DNA from 2 places in the Saccharothrix sp. 6-C genome. Region 2 is predicted to be linked to the other one. Evidence: predicted binding sites of a transcription regulator. Region 2 holds the regulator's gene; the other holds the start of a gene.
The links. The regulator HspR, encoded in region 2, represses chaperone genes until heat shock. The targets are predictions, from matches to a motif close to ANNTTGAGTNNNNNNNACTCAANNT.
Positions count from the first base shown of each region.

Region 1: lon (endopeptidase La) is a predicted target of HspR. The motif match lies at 1,880-1,904, and genes of this name have one in related genera.

Region 1 covers NZ_CP064192.1:6,921,232-6,924,636, forward strand. Annotated here, with positions in the region: gene IOD16_RS29350 (CatB-related O-acetyltransferase) at 1-467, shown strand, start outside; gene IOD16_RS29355 (hypothetical protein) at 512-712, shown strand; gene IOD16_RS29360 (hypothetical protein) at 645-953, shown strand; gene IOD16_RS29365 (SAM-dependent methyltransferase) at 961-1,761, opposite strand; gene lon (endopeptidase La) at 1,915-3,405, shown strand, end outside.
Region 2 covers NZ_CP064192.1:8,228,861-8,232,265, reverse strand. Annotated here, with positions in the region: gene grpE (nucleotide exchange factor GrpE) at 1-95, shown strand, start outside; gene dnaJ (molecular chaperone DnaJ) at 118-1,290, shown strand; gene IOD16_RS35850 (heat shock protein transcriptional repressor HspR) at 1,287-1,715, shown strand; gene IOD16_RS35845 (alpha/beta fold hydrolase) at 1,894-2,571, shown strand; gene IOD16_RS35840 (FAD-binding oxidoreductase) at 2,633-3,405, opposite strand, start outside.

The sequences.
Region 1 (3,405 bases), 1.3 Mb from region 2:
TCATGGCCGGCGCGAACCACCTCGACGTCGGCGTGTCGACGTTCCCGTTCACGATCTTCGGCGGCACGTGGGCCGAGAAGACGATGGACCTGATCACCGGCATGGAGACGCGCGGCGACACGGTCGTCGGCAACGACGTCTGGTTCGGCTACGGCACGATCGTCATGCCCGGCGTGACGATCGGCGACGGCGCGATCATCGCGACCGGCTCGGTGGTGACGTCGGACGTGCCGCCGTACACCGTGGTGGGCGGCAACCCCGCGAAGCCGCTGAAGCAGCGGTACTCGGACGAGGACGTGGCTCGGCTGCTGCGCGCCAAGTGGTGGGACTGGCCGATCGAGCTGGTGACCGAGCACGTCCGCACGATCATGTCGGGCACGCCGGCCGAGGTCGAGCGCATCGCGGACGGGCGCCACCACCTCGGTGCGGACCACGGCGCCACCACGTCGCATTGCGAACCCCGGTGAACAACCGATCGGTCCAGCGCCACACCGCCTCACGTCACGGGATCATGGACGTCGGGAGGCTCGCCACGGCCGAGGACTTCAACCGGCACTGCGACCTGACCGGCGGCGTCCACCCGTCGGCGGTCGTGGAACCGGCCCGGCACTACCGGTTCCGGCCGTTGGGCGGGGCGTCGGCGGGTGCGATCGGCGCCGCGTTCACCGCCGCCGAGAAGGGCCGGGACCGGGGGCTTCCGCGAGCAACGTGACGCGGAGGCCGGCCGGCTGCCGCGCACCCGGTTCACCGAGGACGACTCGACCAAGACCGGCCGCTACCGCTGGATCCGGATGCGCCTGGCCATGCGCGAGTACCAGCAGCAGGCCGACCAGGCCGCCGACCGCGCCGCCCCGTACCGCGACCTCACCGCCCGCTACCGGATCCCCGAGGACCTGCACGCCAGGTTCGGCGCCGCACCGGACACCGACCCGGACCTGACCCCGCCCGAGTGACGGACCGTCAGACCTTCCGGCCGACCCCGGCGTACGCGGTGATGTAGGCGTCGTCCGAGTCCGGGCGCCACTCGCTCAACGGCACCACCCCCGGCTCCACGACCTCCAGGCCGGTGAAGAAGGCGGCGACCTCCGCGCCCGTCCGGAGCACCAGCGGGCTGTCCGTGCGGCGGTAGATGGCGTTGACCTGCTCGCCGCTCTCCCGGCCTTCCTGCGACACGCCGTCCCAGCTCGCGTGCGACATGGCCACGAAGCTGCCGGGCGCGAGCGCGTCCCGGTACCGGGCGATCGCCTCGGCCGGCTCGTCCGAGTCCGGCACGAAGTGCAGCACGGCGACCATCAGCAGGCCGATGGGCCGGTCGAAGTCGAGCATCGACCGCACCTCGTCGCTGCCCAGCACCGAGTCCGGATCACGCAGGTCCGCCTGGATCGCGACGGCCAGCGGGTTGTCCGCCAGCAACGCCGTGCTGTGCGCCACGGCCACCGGCTCGACGTCCGCGTACACCACCCGGGCCGCCGGGTTGGTCTGCTGGGCGATCTCGTGCACGTTGCCGACCGTCGGGATGCCCGATCCCAGGTCGAGGAACTGGTCGATGCCCTGGGCCAGCAGGTACCGCACCGCGCGCCGCAGGAACGACCGGTTGGCCCGGGCCGCGCCGGACATGCCGGGGAAGATCTGCTCGACCGACTTCGCCGCTTCCCGGTCGACCGCGAAGTTGTGCGACCCGCCGAGGAAGTAGTCGTACATCCGGGCCGCGCTCGGCCGGTCCAGGTCCACCGAAGACGGAACCCAGCTCGCCTGCTCCATGCGCACATCTCCTCGTCAGCCGACCGCGTGATCGTCGCGGTGTCGCATATCGGGCACAACCCCCGAATGGACGCTCGCTCTGGGCGAACACCTACCGGAAACAATCCCGCGCTCATCTTGGTTGAGCCAGTCAGACTCAACTTTGGAGGGATCATGGGCGAGACGTTGGCGCTCCCGGTGTTGCCGCTGGACGACGTGGTCGTGCTGCCGGGCATGGTCGTGCCGATCCGCCTCAGCGGCTCGGAGGCCACCGCCGAGGCCCGCGCCGCGATCGAGGCCGCGACGGCGACGGGCGGTCAGTCGAAGGTCCTGCTGGTGCCCCGGCTGGACGGCAAGTACGCCAAGGTGGGCACGTTGGCCCTGATAGAGCAGGTCGGCAGGCTTTCCGGCGGCGAACGCGCGGCCGTCGTGCGCGGCACCGAGCGGGTCCGCATCGGCACCGGCACGACCGGTCCGGGCGCGGCGCTGTGGGTCGAGGCGACCGTCGCGGACGAACCACCGGTCGACGACCGCACCCACGAGCTGGCCCGCGAGTACCGGGGGCTGGTCACCACGATCCTCCAGCAGCGCGGCGCGTGGCAGGTGGTCGACTCGGTGCAGCAAGTGGACGACCCGTCCGCCCTGGCCGACCTCGCCGGCTACGCCTCCTACCTCAGCGACGAGCAGAAGGTCTGGCTGCTGGAGACCAGCGACGTCACCGAGCGGCTGGAGAAGCTGCTGGAGTGGGGCCGCGAGTACCTGACCGAGCTCGACGTCGCCGAGACCATCCGCAAGGACGTCAAGGAAGGCGTCGAGAAGCAGCAGCGCGAGTTCCTGCTGCGCCGGCAGCTGGCCGCGATCCGCAAGGAGCTGGCCGAGCTCGACGGCAAGCCCGCCACCGAGGAGCAGGACTACCGGGCCCGCGTCGAGGGCGCGGACCTGCCCGAGCACGTCCGCAAGGCCGCCTTGGCCGAGGTGGACAAGCTCGAACGGACCTCCGAGCAGTCACCGGAGGTCGGCTGGATCCGCACCTGGCTCGACACCGTCCTCGAAATGCCCTGGAACGAGCGCACCGAGGACTCCTACGACATCACGGGCGCGCGTGCCGTCCTCGACGCCGACCACGCGGGCCTGGACGACGTCAAGGAACGCATCACCGAGTACCTGGCGGTCCGCCGCCGCCGCGCCGACCGCGGCCTGGGCGTCGTGGGCGGCCGCCGTTCCGGCGCGGTCCTGGCCCTCGTCGGTCCTCCCGGCGTGGGCAAGACCTCCCTCGGCGAGTCCGTGGCCCGCGCCATGGGCCGCGAGTTCGTCCGGGTGGCGCTCGGCGGCGTCCGCGACGAGGCCGAGATCCGCGGGCACCGGCGCACGTACGTCGGCGCGCTGCCGGGCCGGATCGTCCGCGCCATCTCCGAGGCCGGCTCGATGAACCCGGTCGTGCTGCTGGACGAGATCGACAAGGTGGGCGCGGACTACCGGGGCGACCCCACCGCGGCGTTGCTGGAAGTGCTCGACCCGGCCCAGAACCACACCTTCCGCGACCACTACCTGGAGGTCGAGCTCGACCTCTCCGACGTGGTCTTCCTCGCCACCGCCAACGTGCTGGAGTCCATCCCGGGCCCCCTCCTGGACCGCATGGAACTGGTCCGGCTCGACGGCTACACG
Region 2 (3,405 bases):
CCGCGCTGGTCGCCGTGACCGACCACGAGCCCGCCGCCGAGCAGCCCGTCGTCGAAGAGGCCGTCGACAAGCCGGTCGAAGAGCAGCAGGACTGACTGAGGAAGGGGGCGGCGTCCGTTGAGCGCTCGCGACTGGATCGAGAAGGACTTCTACCGCGAGCTGGGCGTCACCTCCGACGCCTCGGCCGACGAGATCAAGAAGGCGTACCGGAAGTTGGCGCGGGAACTGCACCCCGACGCCAACCCCGGTGACGCCAAGGCCGAGGCGCGGTTCAAGGCGGTGTCCGAGGCGTACGGCGTGCTGTCGGACACCGCGAAGCGCAAGCAGTACGACGAGGCCCGCCGCCTCTTCTCCGGAGGCGGCGGCTTCCCCGGCGGGTTCGGCACGGGCGGCGGCGGGTTCGACGTCGGCGACCTGTTCGGCCGCCAGGGCGCCCAGCAGCCCGGCGGCATGGGCGGGCTCGGCGACCTGCTCGGCGGCCTGTTCAACCGCCGGGGCGGCCCGGGCGCCTCCGCCACCAGGCCACGCCGCGGCGACGACGTCGAGACCGACGTCCGCATCGACTTCACCGAGGCCGTCAAGGGCGCGACCGTGCCCATGCGGCTGTCCAGCCCGGCGACCTGCGGCACGTGCGCGGGCTCCGGCGCGCGTCCCGGCACGTCGCCGCGGACGTGCACGAACTGCGGCGGCGCCGGGCTGGTCACCCGCAGCCAGGGCGCGTTCGCGTTCTCCGAGCCGTGCGCCGACTGCCGGGGCACCGGGCGGATCGTGGACGACCCGTGCCCGGAGTGCGCGGGCGACGGCGTGAGCACCAAGACCCGGACCCTGACCATCCGGATCCCGTCGGGCGTCGACGACGGCCAGCGGATCAGGCTGGCCGGGCAGGGCGAGCCGGGCCGCAACAACGGGCCCGCCGGCGACCTGTTCGTGCTGGTCCACGTCAACCCGCACCCCGTCTTCGGCCGGTCGGGCAACGACCTGACCGTGACCGTGCCGGTGACCTTCCCCGAGCTGGCGCTGGGCACGACGTTGACCGTGCCGACGCTCGAGGGCAAGGTGACGTTGAAGGTCCCCGCGGGCACGGCCAGCGGCCGGGTGCTGCGGGCCAAGGGCAAGGGCATCGCCAAGCGCGACGGCCAGGTCGGCGACCTGCTCATCACGCTGAACGTCGCGGTGCCGAACAACATGGACGCCGCTGCCAGGGAGGCGTTGGAGAACTACGCGTCGGCGACGGCGAAGCACGACCCGCGCGCGGAGCTCAACGCCCTGTTGGAGAAGAGGTCGGTGTGAGCTTCCCGTTCCCGCCCGGCACCGACGAGGACACCCCGTTCTTCGTCATCTCCGTGGCGGCCCAGCTGTCGGGCCTGCACGCGCAGACCCTGCGCGCCTACGACCGGCTGGGCCTGGTGTCGCCGGGCCGCACGTCCGGCGGCGGGCGCCGGTACTCGATGCGCGACATCGTGCTGCTGCGGGAGGTGCAACGCCTCTCGCAGGAGGAAGGCGTGAACCTCGCGGGCGTCAAGCGGATCATCGAGCTGGAGAACGAGGTCGGGGCGCTGCGCGCCAAGGTCCAGGAGCTGACCGAGCAGGTGGCCTCCGCCATGGCCGCCGCCGAGCACGCCGCCGCGTCGGTGCACGCGTCGTACCGCCGCGACCTGGTGCCGGTGCGGCACGAGACGGCCCTGGTCGTCTGGAAGCCGAACTCGAAGCGCTGACCACGCGCCGCGTCGCCCGATGGGGTGATCATCGGGGGAAAATGTACGGAAACACTGTTCCCGTACCTCGGTTAAGCATGAGGAACCCCGCGACGCCAACCCCCACCCCGCCGCCCCGGATCGCGCCTCCGACCGCCACAACCACCGCGAACGCCGAACCCGGGCCAGACTGGACCCCGTGGACTACGTCTTCGTGCACGGCACCACCCAGTCACCCGCGGCCTGGCGCCCGGTGGAGGACCTGCTCCGCCAACGCGGCCACCGCACCGTGGCCGTGGACCTGCCGACCGACCGGCCGGAGCTGCGTGCCGTCGACTACGCCGCGATCGCCCGCGCCCAGGCGGGCGACGCGCTGGCCCCGATCCTGGTGGGCCACTCCGGCGCCGGCCTGCTGATGCCCGCCATCGCCCGAGCCCTCGGCGCGTCGCACCTGGCCTGGATCGCCGCGGTGGTCCCCGGCCCCGTGTCCCTGGCCGACGAGCTGGCCGTCGACACGGGCGAGATGTTCAACCCGGAGTGGCGCTCCCTCACCGAACCGCCCACCGCGGACCCCGTGGTGGCTTCGTACTTCCTGTTCCACGACTGCGACCTGGCCGGTGTGCGCGCGGGCCTGCGCACCCTGCGCCTGTTCTACCCGGCCGCCACGTACCGCGAGGTGCACGAGGTGCCGGACCTGCCGTCGACCTACGTCCTGCCGCGCGGCGACCGCACGCTGCGGCCGTCGTGGATGCGCCGGGCCGCGCGCGACCGGCTCGGGGTCGAGGCGATCGAGGTCGACGGCGGGCACTGCCCGCAGACCAGCCGGCCCGAGACGCTGGCGGCCGTGCTGGGCGCGGCGCGGCCCGCGCGGCCCTGACGTGCCGTGGGGTCGGTGGTGGGGGACCCCGCGACGAACGTGAAAAACTTTCGCGAAGAGGTCAGTCCAGGGTGAACGGGTCGTACTTGATCCGGTCCAGCGGGGTGCCGGCGACCAGCATCCGGGACACGGTCGCCCGGATCATGGACGGCGAGCCGCACACCAGCACGTCCCGGTCCTCCCACGCCCCGTAGCGCGTGACCACGTCGGCCAGGGTGCCCTGCTCGACGCCGCGCGCGCCCGGGTCCGACTCCAGCACCGGCACGACGGTCAGCCACGGGTTGGTCATGGCGAACCGCTGGAGGTTGTCCAGGTCGTACAGGTCCTCGCGGCTCCGCCCGCCCATGAACAGGTGCACGCGCGGGTTCTCGCCCCACTGCGCCATCTCGTCGATGATCGCGTGCATCGGCGCGACCCCGGTCCCGCCGGCGACCATCAGCACGTCCCGCCCGGACTTGCGGTCGACGCTGAGCCGACCCATCGGCGGGCCGAGCCGCCAGACGTCACCCGGCTGGGTGTGGCCGACGATCGACCGGCTGACCCACCCGCCCTCGACCGAACGGATGTGGAACTCGATGATGCCGTCTTCGCGAGGCGCGTTCGCGGGCGAGTAGTACCGCCACAGCCGCGCGCGCTGCGGCGTCTCGACGCTCACGTACTGCCCGGCGCGGTACCCGACCGGGTGGTCCGGCTGCAGCCGCACGACCGCCAGGTCCCAGCTCACCCGCTGGTGGTCGAGCACGGTGGCGTGCCAGTAGGCCGGGCCGTCGTCGGCCGCCGCGGCCTCCTGCATGGCCCTGGCCATGATCGTGTACGCCTCGGCCCAGGCCATCT